4 regions of the Lysinibacillus sp. FSL H8-0500 genome follow, and region 2 is predicted to be linked to each of the others. Evidence: riboswitches for the same ligand, from Rfam matches in the RefSeq annotation. Region 2 holds a riboswitch; each other region holds the start of a gene.
The links. Region 2 has a riboswitch for S-adenosylmethionine ahead of MHB44_RS21595 (cyclase family protein). Riboswitches for the same ligand answer to the same signal wherever they lie in the genome.

Region 1 (7,971 bases), 260 kb from region 2:
TAAAGATTGCGAAGGTGCATGTTCATATTGGTCTTAGAACACAATGGTATATTTGTGCTTTCCAAGATTTATCCACATCATTTATTGAGTTAGTGGAGAAAAATGTTGAGCATCCTTATGATCAGTTTAATACAATTAGAGCTGTCCTTAAAATATGTAATTTTGAGCAGCAGCTTGTGTTAGAGGCATTCGAGAATACTGTGGAGGAACTAAAAGAGACGATTGAGCAAGAGAAAGAATCAATTGAACAGCAAATTGTAGAATCCTCAGAGGCACTAGCCACAATATCTGAGGAAACAAATAACTCCTTTGGTCTTTTAAGTAAGCAATCGGATGAACTTAAACAATTAGCCAAAAAATCACTTGATGTATCGGTACTGGCTGAAGGTCAGGCGCTTGAAGGGCGTGAATGTTTAAAAAATCAATCACAAAATATGCATAATATTATTTATTCATTGCGTGATATAGAGGAAAATATAGAACATTTAGCTGGTATGTCAAAGGAAATGGAAACGATAATGAGCGTAGTGACCAATATTGCGAATCAAACGAATCTATTAGCTTTGAATGCTGCCATTGAAGCCGCTCGCGCTGGAGAAGCGGGTAAGGGCTTTAGTGTAGTGGCTGATGAAGTTCGAAAATTATCTATTCAAACAAAGGATTCGGTTACAGCTGTTGCATTGTTACTGCAAAAAACAAGAGAACGGATGGAAAAACTAGAAGACTCACTAACAAATATTCAAGATGAGGTTGCGTCTGGTGAGGAAAATATGTCCCACACGGAGGGCCAATTTACGAATATACTAGGAGCAATGACAGAAGCAAAGGATCAAAATGATTGCATGGTGCAAAAAATCCAAGCAATCGTAGAAATTTTAAATGAGCTAGGTAGTTCTTTTAGTGAGGTAGCAAATTCAGCAGAGAAATTAGCGAGCTTTGCACAAAACTTAAATGATTAAACAATGTATATCGAATACTTAAGCGCTATAGAAATCTCATATATATTTGAAGTACATGAATGGAAATTAAGGAGGGCTAGACAGTGGACCTTCAAGTCAGTATGATTTTCTTCCTTCCCACTGATTGTTAGTTTCATCAATCAGTTTTTTAAATTGTCGCTGCGCTTTCGCAATAGAAAGAGGTATATTGCGAAATTATTTGCAATATACCTCTTTTGCTAATTTTGTAAAGGGTTGAGCGTAATTTTCACTGAAAAAGGTTTATACTGTAGAGAGGAAGAACTAAAAATAGGGGCGGTTTATGATGAAAACAGTTGTTGTATTAGGTGGCGGCATTACAGGATTATGTACAATGCATTATTTGCAGCGTCAGGTCAAGGAAAAAAATATAGATGTACGATTAGTGCTTGTAGAGAAAAATACATATTTAGGCGGTAAATTACATTCAGCCTATGAACAAGACTTTATTATGGAAACAGGTGCTGATTCCATTGTTGCTCGTCATCAAGGTGTAATGGAGCTTGTGCAGGAACTAGACTTTGTAGAGCAATTAGTTTACAACGAAACAGGCACTTCCTATATTTATACAAATAATGAGCTTCATGCGATTCCTGTAGATTCTACATTTGGTATACCAATGAGCGTTGCATCTCTTGAGCAAAGTACGCTTATTTCGGAGCAGGGTAAACAAGAAGCACTAAAAGACTTAACATTACCGAATAAGGGCTTTACAAAAGAAAGCTCAATTGGCGAGTTTTTAACCTACTATTTAGGGGAGGAGCTTGTGCGCAATCAAATTGCCCCTGTGCTGGCTGGCGTTTATTCTGGCGACTTATACCAGCTTTCGATTGCCTCTACCTTACCGTATTTAATTGACTATAAAAATAATTACGGCAGTATTATTAAAGGCTTTGATGCAAATCGTGAGCAATTTACACAGGCAGCAAATAAAAAGTTTATATCGTTTCAAAATGGTTTGACCTCCTTTATTAATCGATTAGAACAAACATTAACAGATGTGGAAATTATTAAGGGTGTTGCAACGATCAGTGTTAAAAAGCAAGAAAAGCACTATATGATTTCTTTAGCAAATAATACAAGCATTGTAGCGGATTATGCTGTTTTAGCACTGCCAAACGAAGCTGTCCAAGGTGTCTTACAGGATACAGCTTTGGATTATTATTTTGACCAATTTACAACTGCTTCCGCAATTACAATTTATTTAGGCTTTAATGTACCAGATGCTCGATTACCAGCAGATGGAACGGGCTATATTGTGTCACATAACTCTGATGTAGTCTGTAATGCAGCAACTTGGACAAGCCGTAAGTGGAAGCATACATCGAAAGATAGCAAATTACTTGTGCGACTCTTTTATAAAAGTATTAATCCAGCGTATGAGCAGTTACGTGCAATGACAGATGAGGAATTGGCGGCAGTTGCCCTAGAGGATGTTCGAAAAAGCCTAGGTATAGAGGACAAGCCTACTGTTGTCAATGTGACAAAATGGATTGATCAAATGCCTAAATATGACTTGGCACATCGTGAAGCATTACAGGGACTGCTACAGGAATTAGATAAGAGCTATCCAAATTTATCAATTGCAGGCTGTTCTTATTTTGGTGTAGGGATTGGTGCTTGTATTCAAAACGGCAAAAAAATTGCTGTGGAGCTTGCAGAAAAATTAGTCGATTTCTAAGACTTTAAGTGAAAAATTCCTTTGTTGCGTGAAATAGTCTTGACTCATTCGCCTGTAAACGATATGATTCTTTTAATTATTTAAAAATTCATACTTAATTCTTATCGAGAGAAGCTGAGGGACTGGCCCAATGAAGCTTCAGCAACCAACTTTATGTCAGGTGCTAAATCCAGAAGACTATTGAGTCGAAGATGAGAAGGAACAACATTGACAAATCGTTAAAGCCTTCTTTTTTATTGAAAGAGGGCTTTTTATTATTATGTATAGAGACAGGAAGGAAGAGAGGCTATTTTATGGGATTGCTTGAGAGATTAAAAACACATGTATTGACAGCAGATGGTGCAATAGGGACAGTGCTTTATGGCTATGGTTTGGAATATTGCCATGAGGAAATGAATGTGCAGAAACCTGAGCTAATTGAAAAGATTCATAGAGAATATATTGCAGCAGGTGCTGATGTGATTCAAACGAATACATATGGCGCAAATGCTATTAAATTAGCTCGTTATGGTTTAGAGTCGCGTGTTCAGCAATTTAATGAAGCAGCGATCACCATTGCAAAGCGTGCAGCAGATGGAGGGCAGTTTGTATTAGGGACAATTGGTGGTATTCGTGGCATTCGTAAAAGTGATGCTACATTAGAGGAAATATTAGCTGCTGTTCAGGAGCAAGCAACTGTGTTACTAGCAGGGAACCCAGATGGTCTTTTACTTGAAACCTATTATGATTTTGAAGAATTAACTGCGACATTAACAATGCTGCGAGCAAAAACAGATGTACCGATTATTGCACAGGTATCAATGCATGAGCCTGGTGTTTTACAAAACGGTATTTCTTTAAACGAGGCATTGCATAAGCTAGAGACATTAGGCGCTGATATTGTGGGCGTGAACTGTCGGCTAGGTCCGCATCATACAATACAAGCATTTGAAGGTGTAGAGCTTCCTGAAAAGGCATTTATGTCAGCTTACCCAAATGCCTCTCTTCTTGATCTCGAGGATGGGCGTGTGGTTTATGAATCAGAGGCTGATTATTTTGGTCGAGCGGCTGTCGCATTACGTGACCAAGGTGTCCGTTTAATCGGAGGCTGCTGTGGCACAACGCCAAAACATATTGCGGCAGCGAAGAAATATTTAGAAGAGCTATCACCAGTTAGTGAGAAGCATGCAAAGCCAACAAAAATTGAGATCGTTCGTGAAGCAGAGCCAGCAAAGTATGAATCCCTTTATGAAAAGGTTAAGCGTGAACGCTCTGTTATTGTAGAGCTGGATACACCTAGACATTTAGAGATTGATGGTTTTATTGAGGGAGCCAAGCAATTATACAATGCAGGTGCTGATGTTGTGATGATGGCAGACAATTCACTAGCCTCTCCACGTATTAGCAATATTGCGATGGGGGCATTACTCAAGGAAACATACGGTGTGCGCCCCCTTACACATATCACTTGTCGAGATCGTAACTTAATTGGTCTTCAGTCGCATTTAATGGGGCTCAATGCTTTAGGTATTCATGATGTATTAGCTGTGACGGGCGACCCTACAAAGGTGGGCGATTTCCCAGGTGCAACAAGTGTTTATGATGTATCCTCCATGGAATTAATACAATTAATCAAGCAGTTAAATGAAGGTGTTTCATTCTCGGGTAAACCGCTGCGTAAAAAGGCGAATTTCTCAGTTGCTGCTGCCTTTAACCCAAATGTGCGTGTACTAGATCGTGCTGTGGCTCGCCTAGAGAAGAAAATTGAACATGGCGCAGACTATTTTATTTCACAGCCTGTTTATACAAAGGAAAAAATTGTCGAAATTTATGAGGCGACAAAGCATTTACAAGCACCGATTTATATCGGGATCATGCCAGTGACAAGCTATAAAAGTGCAGAGTTCTTACATCACGAGGTGCCAGGAATAAAATTATCAGAGGATGCGCTAGCAAGAATGAAGGCTTGTGGCGATGATAAGGAACGTGCAACATTGGAGGGGATTGCCATTGCCCAGGAACTAGTAGAAGTAGCTACGCAATATTTCAATGGTATTTACCTTATTACACCGTTTTTACGCTATGATGTTACATTAGAGTTAATGAAATATATTGAACAATTGGACGAACAGAAAAAAGGAGTAAGTATAGATGGCTAAGCACTTGATTGAAGAGCAACTAGAGAAACGTATTTTAATCCTTGATGGCGCAATGGGTACAATGTTACAAAATGAAAACTTATCGGCTGAGGATTTTGGTGGTGAGGAGCTCGATGGCTGTAACGAAAATCTTGTGCTCACGAGACCTGATATTATTGAGAAAATTCATCGCAAATATTTAGAGGCGGGTGCAGATATTATTTGTACAAATACATTTGGGGGCACACCACTTGTATTAAATGAGTATGATCTTGGTGCAAAAGCAGAAGAAATTAATAAATGTGCAGTAGAGATTGCTCGCCAAGCAGTAGATAGCTTTTCAACTTCTGATTGGCCACGTTTTGTTGCGGGGGCTATGGGTCCAACAACAAAAACATTGTCCGTTACAGGTGGTATTACCTTTGATGAGCTAGAGGAAAATTTCTATGTGCAGGCAAAGGCATTAATTGAGGCAGGCGCAGATGTATTGTTATTAGAAACAAGTCAGGATATGTTAAATGTAAAGGCAGGGACACTTGGTGTAGCACGCGCCTTTGCAGCGACTGGCAAAGAGCTACCTGTGATGATTTCAGGAACCATTGAGCCAATGGGGACGACACTTGCAGGGCAAACCATTGATGCTTTTTATATTTCTATTGAGCATATTAAGCCATTATCGGTGGGCTTAAACTGTGCAACAGGACCAGAGTTTATGACGGATCATATTCGTTCATTGGCGGAGCTGTCAACAGGCTATATTAGCTGTTATCCAAATGCTGGCTTGCCTGATGAGGAAGGCTGTTATCATGAGTCGCCAGAATCTCTATCACAAAAACTAAAAGGCTTTGCAGAAAAAGGCTGGCTTAATATTGTGGGGGGCTGCTGTGGTACAACGCCAGCCCATATTGCGGCTATTCGTGAGATATTAAAGGATGAAAAGCCACGCCAATTACCTGAAGCAACACATGGTCATGCCGTTTCAGGTATTGAGCCATTATTATATGACGATTCAATGCGTCCATTATTTATTGGTGAGCGAACAAATGTGATTGGCTCTCGTAAATTTAAAAATTTAATTATTGATGGCAAATTTGAGGAAGCAGCGGAAATCGCACGTGCACAGGTGAAAAATGGTGCACATGTTATTGATATTTGTTTAGCGAACCCTGATCGTGATGAATTAGCCGATATACGTGGCTTTATGCAGGAAGTTGTGAAAAAGGTTAAGGTTCCTCTTGTAATTGATTCCACAGATGAAAAGGTAATTGAGGAAGCGCTGAAATTTTCACAAGGTAAAGCGATTATTAACTCGATTAACTTAGAGGATGGGGAAGAACGCTTTGATGCAGTCATGCCGCTTGTGAAAAAATATGGTGCCTCTTTAGTCGTTGGTACAATTGATGAGCAGGGAATGGCTGTTGACCGTTATCGTAAGCTTGAAATTGCGCAACGTTCTTATAAGCTATTAACCGAAAAATGGGGACTTGCGCCAGAGGATATTATTTTTGATCCATTAATGTTCCCAGTAGGCACAGGGGACGAGCAATATATTGGCTCCGCCCTAGAAACAGTTGAAGGTATTCGTCTCATTAAAGAAAAATTGCCGCGCACATTAACGGTACTTGGCGTCAGTAATATTTCATTTGGCTTACCACCTGTTGGCCGTGAAGTGCTCAATGCCGTCTATCTTTACCACTGTACACAGGCAGGCTTAGATTATGCCATTGTAAATACGGAAAAGCTAGAGCGTTATGCGTCTATTCCAGAAGAGGAAATTAAACTAGCGAATGACTTATTATTTAATACAAACGATGAAACATTAGCAGTATTTACTGATTTCTATCGTGATAAAAAGAAAGAAAAAACAGAAGCGGATATTCCTAAAACGGTTGAAGGTCGTTTAGCTTACTATATATTGGAAGGTACAAAAGAGGGTCTTATTGAGGATTTAGAGGCTGCTCGTGAAATCTTTGAGTCACCGCTGGCTATTATTAATGGACCTTTAATGGATGGTATGGCAGAGGTAGGTCGTTTATTTAATGATAATCAGCTAATTGTAGCCGAAGTTTTACAATCAGCAGGGGTTATGAAGGCTGCTGTTGCATATTTAGAGCAATTTATGGAAAAAAATGACGAGAGCTCGGGTAAAGGAAAAATGGTGCTCGCTACTGTAAAGGGTGATGTACACGATATTGGGAAAAACCTTGTCGATATTATTTTAAGTAATAATGGCTATAAAGTTGTTGATTTAGGTATTAAGGTAACGCCTGCGCAATTGATTGAAGCGATTCGTAAGGAAAAGCCCGATTTTATCGGCTTATCAGGCTTGCTTGTGAAATCAGCACAGCAGATGGTGATTACTGCTCAAGATTTTAAAGAGGCGGGGATTGATGTACCTATTTTGGTTGGTGGTGCAGCACTATCTCGACGCTTTACAGAAACAAAAATTGCAGATGAGTATAATGGTCCCGTTATTTATGCGAAGGATGCGATGCAAGGATTAGAGCAAGCCAATCGCTTAATGGATAAGGATGCACGTGTAAACTTTTTAGCAGAAATCGAGGAATCTCGCCAAAAGCGTATCGAGGCAGATGCCAAACGTGCCGCTCGTCCTGCTAAAGAGGTACTAGTAAAGCCTGTACGTACGGTAAAGGAGGCGTCTGTATTTGTACCTGCTGATGTACGTCGCCATGTGAAAAAAGATTATGCTGTATCACATTTATATCCGTATGTTAATATGCGTACATTGTTAGGGCATCATTTAGGCTTAAAGGGACAGGTGCAGCAGCTACTGGATGCTGGCGATACAAGAGCTACAGAGCTTAAGGATTTAGTGGATGATTATTTAAGAAGCGATTTGTTAAAGCCATCAGGTTTATATCAGTTTTTCCCTGCACAGGCAGATGGGGATGATGTGATTGTTTATGATCCTGCCGATAGCAAAACGGAAATTGAGCGCTTTACGTTCCCACGCCAGCAAGTAGAACCTTTTTTATGCCTTGCTGATTTCTTAAAAACGGTTGATAGTGGCGAGATGGACTATATTGCATTAATGGTAGTAACGGCTGGACAAGGGGTTATGGCACAGGCTCGTCAGTTAAAAGAGGATGGAAAATTCCTTGAAAGCCATGCTCTACAATCGACTGCACTAGAGCTAGCAGAGGGCTTTGCGGAGCGTATGCATCAGGAAATTCGC
Region 2 (7,971 bases):
CCACTATAAACCAACCTTAATAATGCTAGATTCTGGTGTAGATCGTTGGGAATCCTTTCATCATTTAAATGAAGTAGCCCCTGTCTGCCATCTCTCACACCCTGGCGAGAATTGGCAATCTACTTTATTTAAAATTGCTGATTTAACAGGAAAAACCTCCTTGATGCAAGACGTGATCCTACAATATGAGGATAAGGTACAGCAAGCTAGAGAAATTCTGAGCAAATCCGTTTATGGGCAAAGTGTAGCATTTCTCCGTATTTCAGCCATTGGCATTACTCTATACGCGGGCCCTGAATGTGGCTATACCGGCCCCATTTTATATCGTGACTTAGGTTTAATGCCACATTCACTGGTATGGAGTATTCCGCACAATCAACGTAAAGCACAACTGACATTTGATCAATTGCTGCAATTAGACGCAGATCACTTGTTTATTACATTTGATAAACAACATTCTATTTATGAAAATGAGGAACGTGCTATTTTAAAAACTTCCACTTGGAAAAACCTAGCCGCAGTTAAAACCAACTGTGTCTATGAAGTAGACTTTTTAACATGGATGAATTATGGCATTCTATCACATAATAAAAAAATTGATGATGTCTTAAATGTTCTTGGCTAAATCAAGTAGAGGGAAAATAAATTTTCCCTCTACTTGATTTCTAAAAAGGTATGGTCAAAATAAGCATTAAAATTAGGATAAAGATATTCTAACGATGCTTGGATATCCACCCCCTCATTAAATAAAATATCGTGATCAATAGCATAAATGGCACAGCTTTCTTCATCCTCTAAATGGTTGACATCTATACAAAAAATATGACCATACTCTGCGTCCCAACAAAATGGTAGGTAGCCTAAATGGCATAGGGAAGGATTGTACATATCTCGAATATTGTCTAAAGGATTATGTAAATCTTGTTCAGGGATATGATCAAAATAATGAGCGTATGTTGAAATAAATACTTTATACCATTGTGGAAATTTCAAGCCAAATTCTTTTTCTAAGCCTTGAATATCTTGCTCGGTCACTTGAGAGGGAATCAATTTCCAAACAGACCATTCCCCATCAATATCCATTACCTTCATTTCATCAGGAACATCTGGACGCATCCATCTACAAAAGCCTTCATCAGAAATGTGATAATAGCGGTCATAATAAGCTCGAAAGCCATTTTTAATATATAGACGAATATTTATTATATTGCCCTCCTCCTTTGGTAATAACATCTAAAGCCCTTATGATATATAAGTTATCCATTATAAATAGAAGGAATTATATTGTATTACCCTCCTTATCCCCCATCAGCTTGCCATTAAAGCTGTAGCAATGGCCATATTCAAAACCTCAGCTACACGGATCAAGACATTAATCCAGCTAGCACAATTACTGCCAGATAAAATTGATAGCTCCCAACAATTTACCCATGATTTAATGAACGTAAGAATCAGATTCTAAAAAATACAGCTTTCATAAAATTCCTTCATTCCTATATACTAAACATTTAGAAATTCTATTTATTTGTAAGTACTCATAGGAACGTATTGACAATACCATCTTGTAACAATATCATAATATATAAATTTTTAGCAATTTTTCAAAATAGTAATTATGTAGATATGACAGGCAATGAAAATTACTTTTTAAGAAAAGGTATTGATATGCCTTGGGTTTGTTTCACAAAAAAAGAATTAGAGGGGTAAAGATAAGATGAAAAGAGTAGCTATTATTGTAGATAAAAACTTGGAAATCGGAGCGGCCGCAAACGTAACAGCTTTACTAATGGGACAGCTAGTTATCAATAACCCTAGCCTTTATTCTGACCAACCTGTTGTAGATACGGGCAATGTACAACATGCTGGTATTAAATATAGTACGCTTATCCTTAAAGGGGGTAAAAATCAAATAATAAACTTTAGTAAAAGTCTTTTAAGTGATAAAAGCTCAGTTGAATGTGTCGTTTTTTCTAAAACAGGGCAAACCTTAAACAACGAATTTGAGGTATATAAAGAAAAAATTTCTAATAGTAGTATAGAAGAAACAGAGCCTGTTGGCGTAATAGTGGCTGGTGAGGACGAAGAAATCAGAAGGTTAACAAAAAAATTCAGTTTATTAAAATAAATTATCTTAAAGGGCGAAACTGTATCCTATAAGATAGACACTTAAAAAAATATCTTATAGGATGCTTTTATTGATAATGAGGAAAAAGCTGGTGGACAGATCACACCAAACGCTTCTTCCAGCTCTGGAATACTTACCTCGTCATGTGAAAGGACATCTATTTCTAAACAGAACCAATATCTGTTACCATTATTTCAGCCAGCTCTCCTCCTTTGAAAATAACACCTAAAACTCTTGTCATACATAAGATAAGATATCAGTTATAGGATAGGAGGAATTACATTGTATTACAATCCTTATCCATATTTTATTCATCCCTACCAGTATCCACCCCAGCAGCTTGCCATTAGACCTTTGGCAATGCCAACCAATAATGGCCCCTTTCCACCCATCGATACACATAAATTCAAAGCCTCAGCTACACGGATCAAGACGATGATACGGCAAGCACAATTACTAACGGATAAAATTGATAGCTCCCAGCAATTTGCCCATGATTTAATGAATGCAGCGCAGCTTTCAAACAAAACACAAGTTGAGCAATTAATTTCATCTGCTGGTATCACCATGAAATTCGAAACAAACTATACGCCAGATGGTTTCCAAATACGTCTTATTGATAGTGGCTGTTGTGGTATCACCTTGAATATGAATTGGTGAAAAACATTAACCTTGTATTCCTATTGAAGTTGTAAACAATAAAAATGTATGGTAGAGTAGTAATAATTATTATTTTTGAATATTCTTATATTTTTTCTTATCGAGAGAGACAGAGAGAGTGGCCCGATGAAGTCTCAGCAACCAGCTTAACAGTATGGTGCTAATTCCAAAGGGCAAGGTTTTGTCCTTACAGATGAGAAGACGAACTTCTATATGTTTTATACAGGAGTCCTCTTCTATATAAGGGGATTCCTTTTTATTTACTACTATCAACAGAAAGCAGGGAGCTAAATGGCAAACGAACTTTTACAAGCATTGCAATTATTAAAATCAAAACAATGGGTTGATTTAACACATACATTCGGCCCTAACTCACCACATTTTTTTATGTTTGAAGATGCAAAATTTGAAACATTATTCTCTCATGATGATGGCTTCTTTGCCCAACAATTCACGTTCCCAGGTCAATATGGTACACATATCGATCCACCCATTCATTTTGTGCGAGACAGACGTTACCTAGAAGAATTAGAGCTAAAAGAACTTGTTCTTCCTCTTATCGTCATTGATAAATCACAGGAGGCAGCGAGCAATCATGATTTTACGCTAACGGTTCAGAATATTCTCGATTTTGAAACCCAGCATGGAGAGATTGAAGCAGGTACCTTTGTAGCACTTCGTACAGATTGGAGTAAACGTTGGTCAGATAAGGAGGCCTTCAATAATACAGATGAGCTTGGACATAATCATATTCCAGGCTGGGGCTTAGAGGCCCTGCAATTTTTATTCAAGGAACGCAAAATCAGTGCGATTGGACATGAAACCTTCGATACCGATTCTGCTGCAGATTTTCGTAAAAATGGTAAGTTAAATGGTGAATATTTCGTGCTTGAGCAAGACACCTATCAGATTGAGTTAATGACTAATTTGGACAAGCTGCCTACGAAGGGCGCTATCATCTTCAATATTGTACCTAAGCCAGAAAAAGCATCGGGCTTCCCTGTGCGGTCATTTGCTATTTTACCATAATATAAAAGTCGGTATAGCGTATACCGACTTTTATTTTTGTACATTTCTTTTTTTGAATAGATAATAAGCAATGAGCATCCCCACAATAAACAATAGGATGAGATAGATACTATAATGGGATAAATAGTATCCAACAAATCGCCACTTCTCTCCAAGCGTCTTTCCTAACGATATAAATGTGAAAGTCCAGATAAATGCCCCTATATAAGCGAAAAGTGCAAACTTTTTATAGGGATAATTATTAATAGCTGCAATATAAGCCGTTAGGTGGCGGACACCTGGAATAAAATAGCCTATTACTAATAAGAGAGGGCCAATTTTGACAAACATTTTTTTAGTAAAAGCTATTTTTTGTTCAGTAATATAAACCTTAGGACCATATTTCTGCAATAATGGTAAGCCAAAGCGATAACCGATATAGTAGCTTAAGGTAATGCCTCCAACTGCACCAATCATGGCACTGATTAATGCAGGAATATGTGCAAGATTTTTTCGATAAACACTATAGCCTATATATGTCAAAAATACCTCATCTGGAAGCGGCAGTCCGACAATACCGCCAATTAGTATCACGATAATACCCAAATACCCATAATGTTCAATTAGAGATTGTATATGATGCACCATAAATCTATCCCACCTAAAAATTTTTAAACAAATGATCAATAGGTTTCATTATAATTTGAAATATCTACTACTTTAAATAATTCAAAGCTGACACAGGGTAAACTCTATACTACCTTGGTAACAAATTTTGTAGCATTTTTTTAAGTAAGCTACCGTTCCCCGTCTTCAACCCCAATCCTACCTGCTCCAGTATATCATTATTACCATCACTAAAGGCTTATTGCATCCTCTGCGTTCATATTAAAGTAATCCAGTACAACCTTAACAGCTATTGCCCTGGAAACATCCTGCTGTCATACTTCGCAATATAAGGATGTCATCGCTGTTATATATATTCAGAAATTGAGCGACATATCTTTTTCAGCCTACCTGTCCCAAATAGGCACATAAGAAACACCCCTTCATCCACAATACTTTTATTCATAATCAGAAGATAATATTTCCCACATCGCATATAGATCTATTGGGCTTTGTACACTATTCATCGACATGCGAGGTTATGCTATTGTTTCTGTACAATAGCTTGTACATTTTGAACAGTTATGGGTAACACGATCTTGACGCTTTACAAATGATCCATTTGCTGTAATAAAGGTTCCACATCCTAATTCTTTTAACTCATGACATATGGACAAAGGTCTTCCTGTAGTAGCTAGAAGTTGAAATCCTTGTTCTTATAAAATTTGCATACTTCATGCTTTCTGCTACATAGCTATCTACCTCAAAAAATCTATTTTATCCTTCATCTTAAATTATCTCTGAAGCCATACTTTTGTATCATAAAATATACATCCCTTAAAAATTTGCAATGAAATTTTTGTACGTATTTCGACAAACTTTTTACAGACGATATAACGTATGTTAATTACAATGATAAACACTGTTATAACCGTATTTTTAATGATATTTAACTAATAAAACAAACATTATTTTTATTTTAATAATTCTAAAGGAGTATACCAAAGCACACAGAATTGTTAAAATAAAAGATAAGAAATTAAATACATTGAACGATAATTTTATTCGTATAAATAGGACAAAAGAAATAAAATTCTAAGGCATACAGAAGGAGTTGATTCTTATGGCATTTAATATTTACTACTATGAAAGTAATGTGGAGTGTAAATGTTGCAAAAAGCATTTTACAACATATAAAGTACGCCCTAATCGATATAAAATTATCGAGGAGCAATCTGATTTTATGCCTGTTTATGAAGGCCTAAATCCTTTGCTGTACGAGGTCGCTGTATGTCCACATTGCGGCTATGCCTACCACAAATCAATGTCTCGAACATATGGGCCCTTTATGTTGCTAATTGAGGAATTATATATTAAAGAGCTTCAAAAACCAATGAACATCTGTCAGGAACGCACTATTGACGATGCTATCACTAGCTTTAAGCTCGCCTATTTAGTAGCCCGTGCAGCTATGGAGGAATCGCTGTTAATGGCTAATTTCGCCTTAAAAATTGCCTGGCTCTATCGTTTGAAAAATGAGCAGGAATCCGAAAAGCGTTATCTTTTTGCAGCTAGAGACTTTTATAGTAAATCCTTTGCATCCAATCAGGAGGGTGGGGAAAGAATTCAGTTTTTACACGCAGAACTAAGCCTCCGCCTCGGTGATATTACTGAAGCCAAAAGAGGGTTCTCACGTTTAATTGCTGATAAACATGTATCGCCAAAATATCGAAAGCTTGCACGTACGCGTTGGGAAAATTACAGATATGATGAACAGTCTACAACAGTTAATGAATGTGAGGGAGAGAGGACTGATTATGTTGCTATTTCAAAAAAGAATTGATGTCAGAGAAGAGGATATATTTTCAGAGTTACATCATTTTTTACTAAGAAAAAATAATCGCTACTTAACAAATGATGAGGTTGTCGCCTTAACAGGCATATCATCTGAGCTACTTTATAAATGGGTGAAAACCGGAAAATTAAAGAAATCTATATTTCCTAATTTAGGTGCTCCGTGTGAAAGATGTGGGCAGTTAACGCAAGCAAAAATTTGTGTGAGCTGTTCCTCCTCCATTACTGGAACATTGCAGCAGGAAGAAAAAGATCGTGCATGGTTCAATCAAATTCAACGCAACACTAGAGCAAACACCTATCATTATAAATAATGGAAGAGCATCTCCAGTTGTATAGAATGGAGATGCTTTTCTATCTATGTATCCATTGACATTGTATCCCATTGTTCATTGTGATAGTCAATCATCCAAAATAAGCCCCTACGCCTTTCCATTACAACACTTTCATTTAATGCTAATGGCGCGGCTTGCCCATTGATACGACTATTTACACAAGCCCAATGCAATCGATAAATTTTATCAGCCTCATCCAAAATTTCTTCCTTACTACGCATGGCTATTTGGGCATAAAATTGCTCAAATGTTTCACAGCTAGAGACTACCTGAATCGCATAGTCACAATCACATACATCATCTGGAAACTCTAATGTTTCCACAAAACCCAATGCCCAAATCAGCGTCCAGTATGCTTCATATTGCCAGGCAATGCTCACTGCCTCTTGTGCATCTGGATATTGTGCCTGAAGAAAGCTCTTTTCATTGTCCGTTAAAAATTGCTGTACATTATACTTATGCAGCATATTTAGAAAGAACTCCCTTGAATCCTCAATATTTCCGCTTTGTGCTACATCACAGGCAAATTGAATAGCAATTAATAAAGCTACTGCTCTTTTCGCAATATCCTCCTGCCTTTTAAAAGCACAGTCCTCTACCGACGGCAGCTGTGGCAATGATGCTACATAAGGTATTCCTTTCTCTACTAAGAATGCAATCGTGTTATTTTTACGTGCTTCCCCTTGTGCTGATGTTGCCTCTTGGACATTGATCATTTTTGTACAGGCATGAGGTCTAAAGTTCGATGGTCCTGATTCTCCATTCGGATAAACAATCACTAAGCCTTGTTGATCAAGCAAAGTACCATCTGGTAAAAAGCCAACACCACCTATACTTGATAATAATTTTATTAATAGCTGCATTTGCTCGTCCGTTATTTCTTTGTCCATCTCAACTGCAATCACTGTGTTGAAAACTGATATTTGAATCATCACAAGTTCCTTTAGCTGTTCATCTTTAAATGGGATATTATGATAAAAGCCCATCATGCCAGGAATATTTTTGGCAAAATAATCAGGGTTTGTATCATCAGCAATCACATGAATAGCCCCTTGATGCTTTTTAAATAGCCCCTTCGATTTCAATAAATAGCTACTATCATTTTTTTCAACTACAAAGCCCTGTGCCAATGTATCTAAAATTCCCTCTTCAATATCATGTGTATCGTTCTTAGAAGCGCATATTGTAAAGTGATTCAAGCTATCTCCTCCTATGGCTTTCATACCCAACTATCCAAACTATTTAAAGCATGGCTAAAGAGTTGTTTATTTTTTCGTAATACCTCATGCTCTGCCCAAAATATTAATAATGGCTGCCACTTTTCCGTTTCTACAACGGTGGTGGGCGCAATTCCCTGACGCATCATATAATCAATGGCTCGGA
Region 3 (7,971 bases), 2.2 Mb from region 2:
GCAGACAGCCCTATCCATCCATTAGTGCTTGGTCTAGTTGCCGTAATTGGTCATATGTTCCCTATCTTTGCTAATTTCCGCGGTGGAAAAGCGGTGGCAACCTCTGCTGGTGTGTTACTTGGTTATTCATGGCCCCTATTTGTCCTGTTATTTATAACATTTATTGTGACATTAAAAATAACAAAAATCGTTAGCTTAACCTCTATGATCGCCGCATTAGTAGCACTTATCTATGCAATCGTTTATTATTTTGTTACAGGCGATTTTGCATTAGGCATCCTAGTAGCCTTTTTATTTACCTTTATTATTTATCGTCACCGCGCCAATATTGGCCGTATTAAAAATGGCACGGAGCCAAAGGTAAAATGGCTTTAGAGAAGAGAGGAGCATGTACGTATGGACATTGCATTGACAGATCAAGCGCTACAATGGTTTAAACAAGAGATGGAAGTCGAGCCTGGTGATACAATTCGTTTTTATGCTCGCTATGGCGGCTCTAGCCCCTTTCATGAGGGCTTTTCACTTGGCATGACACGTGAGGAACCAATTGCGATTGGTGTTGAAACCGTTATTGATGATGTAACCTATTACATTGAGGAAAAGGACTTATGGTTTTTCAACGAGCATAATTTACATGTAGACGTTGATACAAATAATGATGAATTACAATACGACTATCGTACATAAAGCAGTATATCTCCTTCGAGCTACGTGGGAGATATACTGTTTTTTAATGGCTTCCTTCGTTTATCTCCTTCTAAAGTTGTCTATTCTATAAATAATGAACGTCCATTTGAGGAGGAACGCACATGTCTCTGTCTAACAATACCAATACCTCCCCATTCCATGAAGTATTAAACGAATCCCTAGAAAAAAATCTAAAGATAATTGATCATACACTTGGTCATAGTAACGATATCATGGTACGTAAAATAACCGTTGGCCACCATACCCTGGCCATGATTGCTATTGATGGCTTAGTCGATAAAACAATGATTGCGGATGCAGTGATTGATAAGCTGATGATGCATAGCGAGGAAGAGCATGAGTTTGATATTTCAACCATTTATCAACATATTCGAAATTCCTTTTTAACAGTGGGTGACATCGCCAATATCGAACATTTTACAGCACTCTATCAAGCAATTCTTAATGGCGAAACCGTGATCTTGTTGGACGGCTTGGCATCAGGCTTTGCTACAAACACAAAACATGCCAGAGATCGAGCTGTCACAGAGCCATCCACCGAATCAGTGATTAGAGGACCAAAGGAAGCTTTTACTGAAACATTGCGTACCAATACAGCATTAATTCGTCGAAAAATTAAAAGTCCTAATCTTTGGATAAAGTCACGTGTAATTGGCGATGTCACACAAACAGATGTAGCCATCGTGTATATCAATGGCATTGCTAATGATAAAATTGTCGCTGAGGTATTAGCACGTTTAGATCGCATTGATACAGATAGCATACTAGAAAGTGGCTATATTGAGGATTATATTCAAGATGCTAAAACCTCTATCTTTCCCACTATCTATAATTCTGAGCGCCCTGATGTCATTGCTGGCGAATTATTAGAAGGCAAAATAGCAATAATTGTTGATGGTACCCCCTTTGTTTTGGTTGTACCTGCATTATTTACTTCTTTTCTACAATCAGCAGAAGATTACTACCAGCACTGGTTTATTAGCTCACTCATTCGTATATTGCGATTTTTTGGTATTAGCCTAGCCTTAGTCGCTCCCTCGCTCTATGTAGCGATTACCACCTTTCATCAGGAAATGCTACCAACACCAATGCTGATTAGTATTGCTGCCCAACGAGAAGGCGTGCCCTTTCCTGCTGTAGTGGAAGCACTCATTATGGAGGTTGCCTTTGAAATATTACGAGAGGCAGGGCTTCGTATGCCAAGAACCATTGGGCCTGCTGTCTCCATTGTGGGTACTCTTGTTATTGGACAGGCCGCTGTAGATGCTGGTGTGGTGTCAGCGGTAATGGTTATTATTGTGGCCTTAACAGCGATTTGCAGCTTTTTATTTCCAGCTTATGGCTTATCAAATACCATTCGTGTGCTACGCTTTCCCCTAATGATTATAGCTGCTATGTTTGGCTTATTTGGTGTAATGTTTGGCATTATGCTTATTATTCTTCATCTATGCAGCATTCGTACATTTGGTGTACCTTATTTAAGCCCATTTGCACCATTTATCTTAAAGGATCAAAAGGATGCATTTCTGTTGCTCCCACGTCGATGGTTACGAACACGACCTCGCCTGATCAATCAAAAAAACATGGTAAGAGGGCACGCCTATATCAACCGCAAAGGGCGAAAGGAATAAGATATGGCTAAAGTAAAAGGGATTGGCTTACTATGCATCCTTACCATACTTCTAAGTGGATGCTGGAGTAAACGTGAATTAAATGAATTAGCGATTGTCGTAGCACTTGGCATCGATAAAGTCGAAGATCACTTTGAAATAACGGTGCAAATTGTTGATCCTAGTGAGATTTCTGTACGACAGGTCTCCACTCAGCGCGCCCCAGTCATTACCTATCATGCACAGGGTGAGACTATCTTTGAGGCAATCCGAAAAATGACAACGGTTGCGGCCAGAAAGCCGTATTTTTCCCATCTCCAAGTCGTTGTGTTAGGAGAGGACCTTGCAAAAGAGGGGATTGATGAATCACTTGATTTAATTGCACGAGATCATGAATTTCGAAATGATTTCGATGTCATTATGTCCTATGAGGCGACAGCGAAGGAAGTGTTAAATATACTAACACCCATTGAAAAAATACCTGCCAATAAAATGGTCAATTCTCTGCGAACCTCTGAAAAAGCTTGGGGCTCTACAATTGCTGTCAATATAGATGAATTAGTCGATATGCTTCATAAAGAAGAGAGAGGTGCCATTCTTACAGCTATTGAAATCCATGGTGATAGGAAATTAGGAATGGATCAAACAAATGTACAACGGGTAAAAACCTCTGCTTGGCTACAGTATGCAGGTTTAGCTGTTTTTAAAGACAATCAATTCGTGGGATTACTATCAGAGGAAGATAGTAAAAGCATTAGCTTTCTGAACGACACCATTAAAAGTACGGTGGAAAGAATCGCCTGTCCTGAAAAAGGAACTTTGTCTATGGAAATCACGCAATCCCATACCAAAATAAAAGGTACTTTTGAGCGTGGGACACCGAAAATTGATGTACAAATCAATATTATTCAAAATGTGGATGAAGTAGGGTGTACGATCAATCTCATGGAAAGTGCCACCATGGATTATATCAACCAAAAGACCGCGCAAAGCATCCAGAAACGAATTGAAAAAACATTAGAGACGATTCAACAATACTATCAAGTCGATATTTTGGGATTTTGTGATGCCCTACATCGAGCTGATGCAAAGCAGTGGAAAAAAATCAAAGCGGATTGGCCTACCATGTTTCCAGAATTGCAGGTCAATGTGGATGTAAAGGTGAAGACACAAAGTATAGGCACTCTGCAAAACTCCTTATTAGATATGCCAAAGGAGGAAGAATAGCATGATTCTGGCAATAGCAATTATTATACTTTCCATTATTATTGCTCTACTATCGGTTCCAACGCTAAAAAAGCTACAAGACACAAAGACGATTGTAGTATTTTCTATTCTTTTACTAATTGGCACAGCTTTAAATATAGGAATCGCTCTTAAAATCAATATTCCAAGTCCATTAGACGTTATTACCTTTATCCTTACACCTATTAAAGAGTATATTGTGTCATTCACCAAATAGCTACATGGAGGAGTCAGTAGATGGAAAAAGAAATGATTAGTTCAAGACAGTTCACCATTATTACAATACTCTATTCCATCGGTACGGCTATCTTATTTATCCCTGCCAGCATTACGAATATGGCCAAGCAGGATGCGTGGATTGCGGCAAGTATTGGTGTCATACTCAGTTTATTCATTGTAAAATTATTGCTAACCCTAGCTAAGCAAACTCCTACCCTGACATTTGTTGAGGTAAATAAGAAAATTTTAGGACGCTTTTTTGGCACTCTCACAACGATGTGCTTTTTAATCACAACCATTCTTTCAACAGGCGAATTATTATATTTTATTGGTATTTTTATGCAAACAGAGATTATGCCAGAAACACCTACGATGGCCTTTGCTCTGCTTTTTAGCATTATTATTATGTATGCAGCCTACTTAGGTATTGAAACCTTTGCACGTTCTGCTGAAATTCTCTTTCCGCTATTTTTCTTGATTTTTATTTTTTTCGTGATTTGTATTGCACCACAAATTACGTTTGACAATATACAGCCGATGTTGGAGGCTACGAAAACATCGATGCTCTATAGTATTGCACGCTTTTTAAGTATCTTTTCATTTCCATTAGTGGTGCTATTAATGCTTTATCCAATAACGGTCAATGTACAGCATTCTGCACAAAAAGGCTTTTATAGAGGCACTATTATTGGTGGGGTTGTTCTTACAACAATGGTAACACTCTGCATACTTGTCTTAGGACCCGATAACACTGCTGCTCGAACATTTCCTAGCTATGCGCTTGCACAAAGAATATCAATCGGTAATTTTTTGCAGCGCATTGAAGTGATAATGGCGTTTATGTGGATTACGACTCTGTATATTCGAACATTTATGTACTTCTATGCAAGTGTTGTAGGACTTGCCCAGATGCTAAATATCAAGGATTATCGACCCCTTGTTGTGCCAATGGGCTTAATGATACTTGGACTATCGCAAATTGTGCATCCAAATATTATTCATTCCAATAACTACAATAATGAAATTTGGCCTATTTTATCATTTATCCTAATGATTTTACTGCCTATTCTATTGCTAGTGGTGGCTATTATTCGAAAGCCTAAGCCACAAAAGAAGGAAGAAGTCTAATTTCCTCTGCATAGCGAGAAGAAATTAGACTTTATTGATAAACTAAATATGATATTCAAGCTCTTCCACCAAATCCCATTCATATGGTGTTTCTTGATAAACATAGTAGTTCAACCAGTTTGAAAATAATAAATGCGTATGGGCACGCCATGTATTGATGGGAGCTTGTGTTGGGTCATCATTTGGAAAATAATTAACAGGCACTGCCGTAGCAAGCCCCTTCTCCATATCGCGATGATATTCATCCGCCAATGTTGTCGCATCATACTCTAAGTGACCTGTAATCATAATATTTTTATTATCCTTCGATTGTACAATAAAGACTCCTGCATCCTCTGAATAGGACAATAAACGTAAATCAGGGTGATTACGTACCTCATCAATGGAGACAGAAGTATGGCGTGAATGCGGCGCTGTAAATAAATCGCTAAAACCACGCACTAAATCAACCGTTAAATCGGTAATAACATGGGAATAAACCCCTGAGCATTTAGCAGGAAGCTCAAACTTACCAATACCATAATGATGATAGAGTGCTGCCTGTGCCCCCCAACAAATATGAAGAACAGATGTCACATTGGTTTTGGACCAATCCATAATTTCCTTTATTTCTTGCCAATAGTTCACGTCCTCAAATTCCATTTTCTCGACGGGCGCTCCTGTAATAATCATGCCATCATAGCGACGATGACGAATTTGCGAGAATGTTGTGTAAAATAGCTGTAAATGTGATTTACTCACATTTTTTGATTTATGTGTCGCCGTATTTAAAAAGGTAATATTAACCTGTAACGGCGTATTTCCTAATAAGCGTAGCAATTGCAATTCTGTTTTTTCTTTTTCAGGCATTAAATTTAAAATTAATATACTTAACGGACGAATTTGCTGTGTTCTTGCGCGATCCTCTTCCATCACGAAGATTTTTTCCTCACGTAAATGTTCTCCAGCTGGTAAATTTTTCGGAATATTAATTGGCATCTTGCATTCCCCTCTCTGTTATTGCTTACAATTAAAAAATCCCTCTCATTCCATACGAGATAGAATGAGAAGGATTTTTTCACGTCCACTCTTATCTCTCAAAGGAAAAATCCTTTGCTGGAATTAGCACCTTTCTAACCATTGTTAGAGGTTGCTGAAGCGTCATCGGGCCAAATCCCTCTGCTTTCTCTTGATAAGGTTTATTTAACTACATCGAATTGTAGCACTATTTAAAATATTTGACAATAGGGTTTAGCATTCCTCTGTTGAAAAACACCCTACTTCTTTTGTCAACTTTTATAATCTTGTTGTATAACATACGAAAAGGTTTAAGTCTACTGAAGAAATTTCTGCTACAATTTTATCAAGCCTATTTTCCGCAACAACAATTTCATCGTGATATCCATCATCAATTTCCTGTCGTTGCTATGCATTAAGCTTCTTCAGGATAATAAAGGTTTTTTCGCAAACAAACATCCCTATGTGTCAATGTTTCTCCATCAAATCGCAACCAAATTTCATCATCCGCCATCACCCCATGCGTTTTTCGCACAATGCCCCAGCGATTAAATGCCTGCATACCAAGACTTTCCAACAATTCATCCGCATTAGCACGAGTAGGAGGGAAAGTGCGCCATTTCAACCATTTCTCAAGCTCCTCGATTGTAATATGCCCCTCCATATTCGGTGAAAACTGCTTATTAAAATCATCAATATAATTTATAACATACGGTGTTCCACCATTCATAGGCTTTAAATCCACTCGTGCAATAATATCATCCATCCACATCACATCAAACTTCAAATAATCAATCATCACAATCACTTCCTTCATAGAAAAGATGGGCAAAACTAGGGTCATTTAATTGCGAAAGTAACACTTGCTTTGCTCGTCCAAAATCAATAACCGTTGTTTCAAGTAATTGCAGTAGCTTTGCCTTATTAATAAATGCAGGTCCCCTATATAGGGCGAGCTGTTTTGAGAAGTTAGAATTAAATGGTTTTGCTTTCACTTTTCTTTTTAAAATGCTCAATGGCTTACCTAGCGGATAGTCTTTTTCATCCGATAAAAAACTAAGTCCATTATCAAAAATTGGTGCAAGTCGCCATGATTTTCTGGTAGGATCATAGAGAAATAAAATATTATTTGTATGACGATCTTCGTTCAAAATAAGCGCATCAAATGCAAGCAAACGAGCCACTTCTGTTCGTACATCCAGCCCAGTAAATACTTCAACCTGTTGCATCAACTGTTCAAATTTCTCTGCTGTCGATAATGCCGTATGATTTAAAATGGCATCTGTTGTTGTGAAATTGGCTTCAAATAAACGTTCGAGTGTAACTTCCTGTAGCTTGCCTCGAAAGTCATAGGAGTAACAGCCAATAGCTGTATCTCCATTCGGTAAAAGGATTTCACAAGGGCTATATGCAACATATTCCTTTATGGTAGAGCAGGATAAGATAAGGGATGCCAATACCTCAGCCTGTCCTTCATAGCCTAGTGTATTTTTTTTAATCCACCTATTGTTCACATGCCATTTCGATTGATCCCCCTTACTTGAAGTACTGATTATTTGGACTGCTTCTGCGGGAATAACGACTTTCTCCATATGGTTCACATCCTTCTATCCAACTATATTTCATGAAGTTATCCATCAAAAAAATTTGTTATGTTGGCTTCGTTCATTTCGTCACATTATGGTCTATATAATACAGAAATTTAGAAAAACCTGCTGTAATCGTTATTGTCATCTTTTATTTCATAATACCTACCACTAATTATAAATGAATGTGACGGTAGTGCCATTATCACCTTCAAAAATCTTTTGAATCATTATTATACTACAGAAATGAAGAGAACGAGATTTGAACTTTTTAGTGCCCTCCCCAGCAACAACCTTTTTAATCTAGGAGGAAATGTTTTCATGGTGTATCATTAATGCGAGGTGAAATCATGATAAAAATCGCAGTAGTTGAAGATGATGAGCTGTTAAAAAAGTACATCAAGGAATATTTACAAGCCAATCACTATACGGTTTTTTTAATTGATGAGTTTGGCGATGTGCTTACGCAAATTGAAGAA
Region 4 (7,971 bases), 2.3 Mb from region 2:
TAAACCAGTAGCAACCTTAAAAGAGCATCTTGAGCTGTCATATGTAGAAGAGGCGACAGGAAAAGAGTCAACAGAAGAAATGGTTGCAACAACGATTGCGGACTTTGAAAAGCTAATGAAAGCCTTAAATTCGACGATGGAGCTTGCAGCAGAGGAAGGGGACGATCGCACGGAGGATTTACTGAATGCAATGTTCCAATCCCTTGAAAAGCATACTTGGATGCTAAAAGCCTTCCTTGACAATTAGCATATTACAATAGGCATTTGGAGCTTTACCAGCTCTGGATGTCTATTTTTCCTTCATCACAACAAGATTACAATTTGATTACAGTATGGAAAAGAGCGTTTGTTTAGGACAAGTAAGGGTATTAACTTAATAAGCCATATGAATTAGGAGGAATTGAACATGATGAATGAACAACACCCACAAATTGAAGTGGCTCATACAAAGGATGAAATGCTTCATATTTTAGAAAGTATGCGTTTGGAGGGGTATCATAAAGAGGATATCCATATTATTGCAAAGGATCCCGAACAGCTAGAGGATGTCAGATGGGATGAGGATGTGCAAACACATGAGGCTGGTAATTGGCGAGACCAGTTCAAATCATGGTTTACAGGTGATTCAGCTGTAGAAGAGGGCTTAAAACGCTTTAATTTTACGGAGGGTCAAACAGCCTACTATGCACACCTTGTAGAGCAGGGAAGCATTGTATTATTTGCGGAACATGATGATGACTTGTCTCCATTAGAAACACCAGCCATGACAACTGAGGAACTAGATAAGCGTTTAGAGGACCAAAAACGTAATATCGAGGCAGAGCAATATCGACGATTTTTATAAAGCTCAAAAAACCAGAGTGACGATGGACAATCACTCTGGTTTTCTTATGGTGTATATGAGAGAAATATTGAAATCATCTATTTTACATATTTTGGCTTTAACTTTAAAAAAATTTATAAATTTTTCATATCTATATTATACTAAATAATATCAGCATGAACATACTTAATAGGCTGAATTAAAACTAAAATGGGAGAAAGAGTGTGTTATGAAAAAATAGCTGCTTTTTTTTCAGTGTTAATTATGCCCTAAATACAGAAGTAGCCTCAGCTTATAGCACTGCTTTAAGTTCACCATCTTTTATTTATGCCTATAGCCGTAATTTATGAACCAAGCAAGGTTTCTAGCCATGTAAGCTCTCTATTCCAGTTACAGCAGTAGTGAAAGGGGCTGAATTGGAAATTTATGGTATGACCTATAGTACAACTTCTGTCGCATAATTTATAGAAAGTGGGACTGGTGGTTGGATGGATTTAGATTCAATTGTACAGGTCTGTGTTAACGCTATTACGGAAAGATTCTCTAAGTGCAAAAGCTAGTACATCAATAGTAAGTAAATCTGGCACACTTCTGAAGCAAGAAGAGCTCAAAATCGTTGAAAAGGAAGAATAGCTAATGACACTTGCTTTTAATCCACTAAACAGTTTAGGAATCGTTTCTACCTTTCAAGCAAAGCACAGCCAGCAATCTTTTACAGTTGAAATGGATGAAGCCGACTCTCAACAACCTGAAATTGGCGCATCACGTAAAAAATATGCAGAATTTGTACAATCTTGCAATGTGATTTATCAAAATGCAACACCAACTCAGCTTGTCGATAAACATACTAATGCCATTAATATTGCTAGTGGTGTTTACTACCATTTAGGCTTGGTAAATGGCAAACCTTTGAATGGCACGGCTTTAACGGGTGGCGGCTTTAATTCAAATTTCAATCCAATGTTTAAAGATTCTGGAACAGGAACAAGGCTGACACCAGAACAAGAAGAAGCTCTTAGAAGACACCGCTCTTATTCACAAGCAGAGCGACAAGGCGCAAATGAATTGGTTGCTGTCTTTATGAATCTCTCGCGGTTAGCAGAGAGGAGACAGTCTATAGCCAATGTCAATAATGATGCTATGTTTAAGTAGTATTTTCCTAAATTTGTACAAGGAATTGGACTTGATATAAGTCAGCCTTTTACGATAAATGGCAAGTCATTTATTTATTCACAAGGAGCATTACAGGCAGTGAATGCAGAAGATGGACCATAGCAGATCGATATTAAGAATAAGAGCTATCCTAATCGTCCATTTGATTGACGATTGAGATAGCTCTCTTTATGTGCTAAAAATAGCATTGATTATGGCATCACTTTTTCGTGTGCCTCTTTTTTGATGAAGCGTAATAGATGGAAATGCTCTAATTGTGCCACTACATTCCCAATCAGAATAAAGCTACCACCAATCACTAATTTCATTGTTAATCCTTCGCCAATAAACATCATCGCAAACATGGCTGCAAAAATAGGCTCTAAGGAAAAGATAAGACCTGTATGTGTAGCAGATGTATATTGTTGTGCAACAGTTTGGCCCACAAAGCAAAAGGCACTACAGATAACGCTAAGCCCTAAAATCGCGATCCAAGATGTTGTGGAATGAGGCAATGCTGGTGTTTCAAATAAACATGTTAAAATGAGTGCATATAATCCTGCAAAGCCGAGCTGATAAATCCCATAAGAAATGGATTCAACATTGCGTGTAAAAGAGCTATTTAACAGTAAATAAATGGAATAACATAACGCTGCGATCGCCACTAATATATCACCTTTTTGGAAAGTAAATGAACCATTTGCTGTCAGCACCGTAATACCAATCATTGTGCAAATAACTGCAAAGCTAACGGCTCTTGAAGGTAATTTTTTATCAATAAAGCTACTGAAAATCGGCACTAGCACAACTGTAAGGCTTAAAATAAAGCCTGCATTTGATACGGAAGTGGATTGTAAACCAAATAAGCTGAGTGCAAACACAATGAATAATAATAATCCTTGAATAGCCGCATATTTTAATGTTTGTCCATTTACTTTACTCATCCGTTTATAAAAAATAAGACCTGCGATTACAAATGCGATAATGCAACGCAATGCCACCACATTATAAACAGCCAATGTTTCAAGCCCCATCACCATAAAGGTATAGGATAACCCCCAAAACATTGTAACAATTACCATCAATACATTTGCTTTTCCTTGGATACTCATGATGTTCACCTACGATCTGTGTACTAAAACAGTTTGACTACTAAAAATTACTATATAGCTTGTCTTGTGATTAGTAAAACGAATGTTTATAATGAATAGGATTAAAAAAATTCATGTATATAGAGGGATAATGGATGAGCCTAGTTAAATATGAAATTTTGACAAAGGTGGCAGAGGTAGCAAGCTTTACAAAAGCGGCAGATGCACTTGGCTTAACACAGTCTGCTGTAAGTCATGCCGTGTCAAGCTTGGAAAAAGAATTTGGCTTTGCATTGATTCATCGTAGTCGTACAGGTGTGACGCTAACAAGTGAGGGGTATACAATGCTACGAGCGATGCGGCAGGTTTTAGATGCGCAGGAGCTATTGCAGCAGGAAGCTGCTCATATTTTGGGTGTCACAAGAGGTAAGGTGCGGATTGGCGTTATTTCAAGTATCTCATCAAATTGGATGCCAGAAATTATTCGTATTATGGATCATCAGTTTCCAGGGATACGGGTAGAATTGCGTGAGGGCGATTATTATGAAATCGAGCAATGGCTACTAAGTGGTGAAATAGAGGCGGGATTTTTAAATGGTCAAAAGTCGGCACAATATCAATTTACGGAATTGCAGCAGGACCCTTTGTTGTGCATTGTTTCGGCTAAAAGTCCTCTTTATGATAAAACAGAGGTTGATATTGCGGATTTGGAGGAAATGCCCTTTATTATGACCTCTTATAAGGGTACAAATGATGTGAAGGTTCTTTTAGAGCAATATCATGTAAAGCCAAATATTCGCTTTGAGCTATCAGAGGAGGTTGGGATTCTCTCCATGATCTCCCACCATCTTGGTATTAGTATTTTACCGCAGCTTGTTATTCATAATTTACCGTCAACATTAAAGGCTATTCCATTAAAACAAGGGGGCTATCGGACAATTGGTATTGCGATGAAGCATCATGCCTCGCCTGTAACGAAGAAATTTGCGGAAATTTTAAGTGCTTGGTTAAAGGAGCAAAACAGTGTGCTGTAGCTATTGAAGCCTATCCTTGCATTACGTTAAAATAGGATTTGTATATATTGTAGAAAATAGGTGAGTGTATGGGGACATTACAAGGTAAAACCGTACTTATTACAAGTGGGGGAACACTTGAAAAATGGGATCGTGTACGAGGGCACACGAATTTATCAAAGGGGACAATGGGCTGCTATTTAGCAGAGGCAGCACTTGTAGCAGGTGCTTATGTTTTGTATATGCATGGCTATTTTGCACAGCTACCAGTCAATCATAGTAAAATGCAAACTATTAAATTTGAGGGTATTGAGGATTTAGGCGAGAAACTTCGCCACGCTGTGCAAGAACAACAAGTGGATATTATCATTATGGCGGCTGCTGGCTCCGATTGGGTCATTGATAAGGTGTATGACCAATCAGGCAATTTAATGGAGGAGGCGGGAAAAATGCCTTCTGATGAGCCACCTATTATTCATTTTAAAAAAGCACCAAAACTATTAGGGCAAATAAAGGACTGGCAACCAAATGTTACATTGGTAGGCTTTAAACTAGAGGCAACAGACGATGAGGCATTTTTACTTGCGCGTGCAAGATTACGTATGGAAACAGCACAGGCGCAGTTTATGGTGGCAAATAGCTCTCAATCGTTATATGGTGGAGATGAGCCTCATTGGATTGTACCAGCAGAGGGGCAGCCGATCAAGGTGATGGGCAAAGAACAAACAGCGCAAGCATTGATAACATGCTTACAACAAGAAACTGTGTAGAAGGTATACTTCTGCACAGTTTTTTTATGGCTATGCAGCGCTAAATGTGTAATTGTCTGCATACAATGCTAGAAGAAATCGAGATAAATATCGTATTACAAAGTATTCGACTAGGTTTTCTAATAATTTATATTGACAATTGTATAGCACAATTATAAAATTATTTCCAAGTAAGCAGTGCTCTTATCGAGAGAGGTGGAGGGATTTGGCCCAATGAAGCCTCGGCAACCAATAGAATAGATGCCAATAGTATCTAAAAGATAAAGGGGCTATCCATCAATTGAACTCTTTTGTAAAGGAAGCATGAAAAAGAAGGGGTGTATGATATGGCACAGTCGGTAAAAGTGGATGATAAGAAGTTAGAGGCTATCGCGAAGGCTATTCAAAATCTTGAATTTGGTGAAGTGCATATTACGATTCAGGATGGTGTAATTGTGCAAATTAATAGGCTAGAAAAACAGAGATTTCCGCAGAAAAAATAGTGATGATTTCAGTTGAACGATGTCATAGGCCACAACTAAGCAGAAAGGATGTCCTTTGCTTACAAGTGGCCCTTTTTTGTGTAACGATTAACGATAAAAGCTTTTTGGAATCTCGCCAATATGGCGACGATGATACAATAAAGGCTCTTTTGGTGAATTTGTAATATCTAGCACCTGCCCAATAAAAATAGTGTGGTCACCAGCATCAACCTGTTGATATGTTTTACATTGTAAAATAGCTGCTGTATCATGTAAAATCGGTAGGTCAAGGGAGGACATAGACCACTTTGCCTGGGCAAAACGATCTGGCACTTTGCTGGCAAATAGCGTACATAAAAGTTCTTGATCACTCGCTAAAATATTGACTGCAAATGTTGACGCTGCTGTAAAATAGGAATGAAGCTGAGATTTTTTATCGAGTGACCATAAAATAAGGAGTGGGTCAATCGAAACAGATGCAAAGGAATTAACGGTTAAGCCAAGCGGTTGTGTGTCATGGCATGTAGTAACAACCGTTACACCTGTAGGGTAATTACCTAGTGCTAATTTAAAAGCAGTTACTTGATCTGTCATTCAAATCACCTCGTTATTATTTTCAATGAAGTTAAATAGCTATCATTGTCTTGCATAAATTTTAAACGAATCCAACATATAGGTAAAGGTAATCGGGAAAGAAAGGGGAATGACCATGACTTTATATTTCGATCATCTGGTTCAGCAAGTGGAATCACCAGAAAATATAAAGGTTTTCTTTAACAAACGAAATATCCATACAGTAAACGGTGGTCAGCATACAATGTGGGGGACTTATAATACATTAAGCTATTTTGGCTTAAGCTATATTGAGCAAATTGCGGTGTATGATCGTGATTTATTTGAGCAGGCGGCATTAAACCCTTACACTCTACATTATACGTTTAAACGGGATGGAGAGGACCAAGGATTTTCACGAATTGCATTACGCACAACAAATATAGAGGCAGAGGGTGAACGATTGCGTGCATTAGGCTTTGATGTTTATGGACCTGATGCTTGTAGTCGCACAAGACCAGATGGCTCTGTTGTAGAGTGGAAGCTGCTGCATTTTGGTAAGCCTGACCTTGCCATTGACTTTCCATTTCTTATTGAATGGGCGGAGGATGATAAGGAGCGTTTTGCACAATTGCAGGCAAGTGGTGCAATTCATCAGCAGCAAAATATTACAATGGAAGCGGTGCTGTTTGTTGTAAGGGACGTACCGACAACCGTTGAGCTTTGGCAGAAGGCATTGCAATTGTCAAAAGCAGAACAGCATGATGAGCAATATGTATCACTACAGTTACCAAATATACGCTTGGATTTTTATGATGAGGCAGTTGCCACAGCTATGACACTTACACCTTTAAAGCACGGTCCGTTTGGTGTGCAATTAAAAGACCCATATCGAGTAAAAGAAACATTGGTTTGTCCAGGCGCTTTTTATTGGATTAATCGCTAAAAAGCTACGGCAAGGGGAGCGTATAATGCCCCTTGCCGTAGCTTTTCAATTATTCAATCGTCATTTTCTTTGGTGCTTGTGTGCCTGTGTACCAATCAAATTCAATTTCAAATGAGTGTTTGTCGCCCTTTTTTGTATAGGAGTATTCGATTTTAAGTGGTTCTGTAGGGCCCACAACGGTTTGCTCTGTGCCTTGAATAAATGTAAATTCACCGTTTTCTTTTAGTTTTTGAGCAATTGCTTCAAGCATTGTTGCAAATTCGACAACACTTTGCCGTTCTTTATGCTTTAGGATAACTTCTGTCATCGGCTTCATTTGTTTTTGCATCGAAATCCCTCCCCTATTATCGTTACTTCTATTATAGCATAAAATGTTAACGCTACCATTTGCATTGCACTTGTTTATTGTGTGCTCTATACTATGTTCAATATCAATTAAGCCTCAGCGTCATTGTGTTCGGATTTTTTCGAGTTCACTCGAAAAGCTCCTCTCAAAAATCCGTAACAATGTTTTTTGTACCGAAAGCGCTAGCGTCAGGTACATCCACCGGGGCTTTTATCTTGGTTTAGTGGGCGTTTGGACACCCACTGAACAGAGGTAAAAAAAGCGTTCATCCCTACCTTGTAGAGGAAGGGGTCTTTGGTTGAACCAAGATAAAAAAAATAGGAGGGCACGCTATGTGTATTATTGTAATTGGCTATCAAGTGCATCCACAGTATCCTTTGCTGATTGCGGCAAATCGTGATGAATTTTATGCAAGACCAACTGAGCGCATGCATAACTGGAAAGATATGCCACATATTTGGGCCGGTAGAGATTTAGAGAAAATGGGTACATGGCTAGCTGTGAGTAATAATGGGCGATTTGCAGCAGTCACCAATTACCGCGATCCACAACTGCCAATTGTCGGTGAAAAATCGAGGGGAGCCGTTCCTATTGCATTTATGAATAGCTCTATAAGTGCTCGGGATTTTGCTAGTCAGTTACAGCAGGAGCGTTATTTATATGGCGGGTTAAATGTACTGCTCTATGATGAAACAGAGCTTGTGCATTATAATACTGTACATAATGAGCAAACAATTATCCCACCAGGCGTTCATTGTGTATCAAATGCAACCTTTAATACACCATGGCCTAAGGTGGATCGCTTAAAGGAAGCCTT

Region 1: it holds a riboswitch for S-adenosylmethionine, as region 2 does, so the genes downstream of both, MHB44_RS20225 (bifunctional homocysteine S-methyltransferase/methylenetetrahydrofolate reductase) here and MHB44_RS21595 (cyclase family protein) in region 2, are expected to answer to the same signal.
Region 3: it holds a riboswitch for S-adenosylmethionine, as region 2 does, so the genes downstream of both, metA (homoserine O-succinyltransferase) here and MHB44_RS21595 (cyclase family protein) in region 2, are expected to answer to the same signal.
Region 4: it holds a riboswitch for S-adenosylmethionine, as region 2 does, so the genes downstream of both, MHB44_RS09035 (YezD family protein) here and MHB44_RS21595 (cyclase family protein) in region 2, are expected to answer to the same signal.

What each region holds. Positions count from the first base shown of each region.
Region 1 covers NZ_CP150292.1:4,222,955-4,230,925, reverse strand. The annotation lists gene MHB44_RS20235 (globin-coupled sensor protein) at 1-959, shown strand, start outside; gene hemG (protoporphyrinogen oxidase) at 1,264-2,658, shown strand; SAM riboswitch class I at 2,757-2,856, shown strand; gene MHB44_RS20225 (bifunctional homocysteine S-methyltransferase/methylenetetrahydrofolate reductase) at 2,952-4,796, shown strand; gene metH (methionine synthase) at 4,789-7,971, shown strand, end outside.
Region 2 covers NZ_CP150292.1:4,484,327-4,492,297, forward strand. The annotation lists gene MHB44_RS21575 (helix-turn-helix domain-containing protein) at 1-625, shown strand, start outside; gene MHB44_RS21580 (SMI1/KNR4 family protein) at 655-1,233, opposite strand; gene MHB44_RS21585 (DUF2000 family protein) at 1,715-2,125, shown strand; gene MHB44_RS21590 (hypothetical protein) at 2,408-2,785, shown strand; SAM riboswitch class I at 2,880-2,985, shown strand; gene MHB44_RS21595 (cyclase family protein) at 3,077-3,814, shown strand; gene MHB44_RS21600 (DedA family protein) at 3,845-4,441, opposite strand; gene MHB44_RS21605 (DUF2225 domain-containing protein) at 5,523-6,242, shown strand; gene MHB44_RS21610 (hypothetical protein) at 6,217-6,567, shown strand; gene MHB44_RS21615 (DUF4272 domain-containing protein) at 6,612-7,787, opposite strand; gene MHB44_RS21620 (SMI1/KNR4 family protein) at 7,808-7,971, opposite strand, start outside.
Region 3 covers NZ_CP150292.1:2,301,736-2,309,706, reverse strand. The annotation lists gene plsY (glycerol-3-phosphate 1-O-acyltransferase PlsY) at 1-375, shown strand, start outside; gene MHB44_RS10995 (HesB/YadR/YfhF family protein) at 397-687, shown strand; gene MHB44_RS10990 (spore germination protein) at 810-2,339, shown strand; gene MHB44_RS10985 (Ger(x)C family spore germination protein) at 2,343-3,545, shown strand; gene MHB44_RS10980 (hypothetical protein) at 3,547-3,780, shown strand; gene MHB44_RS10975 (endospore germination permease) at 3,801-4,910, shown strand; gene metA (homoserine O-succinyltransferase) at 4,953-5,888, opposite strand; SAM riboswitch class I at 5,977-6,088, opposite strand; gene MHB44_RS10965 (hypothetical protein) at 6,322-6,705, opposite strand; gene MHB44_RS10960 (HipA domain-containing protein) at 6,698-7,498, opposite strand; gene MHB44_RS10955 (response regulator transcription factor) at 7,843-7,971, shown strand, end outside.
Region 4 covers NZ_CP150292.1:1,915,478-1,923,448, forward strand. The annotation lists gene MHB44_RS09005 (DNA starvation/stationary phase protection protein) at 1-247, shown strand, start outside; gene MHB44_RS09010 (general stress protein) at 407-844, shown strand; gene MHB44_RS09015 (hypothetical protein) at 1,460-1,975, shown strand; gene MHB44_RS09020 (DMT family transporter) at 2,188-3,087, opposite strand; gene MHB44_RS09025 (LysR family transcriptional regulator) at 3,222-4,100, shown strand; gene MHB44_RS09030 (phosphopantothenoylcysteine decarboxylase) at 4,169-4,849, shown strand; SAM riboswitch class I at 5,030-5,116, shown strand; gene MHB44_RS09035 (YezD family protein) at 5,176-5,331, shown strand; gene MHB44_RS09040 (flavin reductase family protein) at 5,419-5,904, opposite strand; gene MHB44_RS09045 (VOC family protein) at 6,020-6,808, shown strand; gene MHB44_RS09050 (amphi-Trp domain-containing protein) at 6,858-7,136, opposite strand; gene MHB44_RS09055 (NRDE family protein) at 7,487-7,971, shown strand, end outside.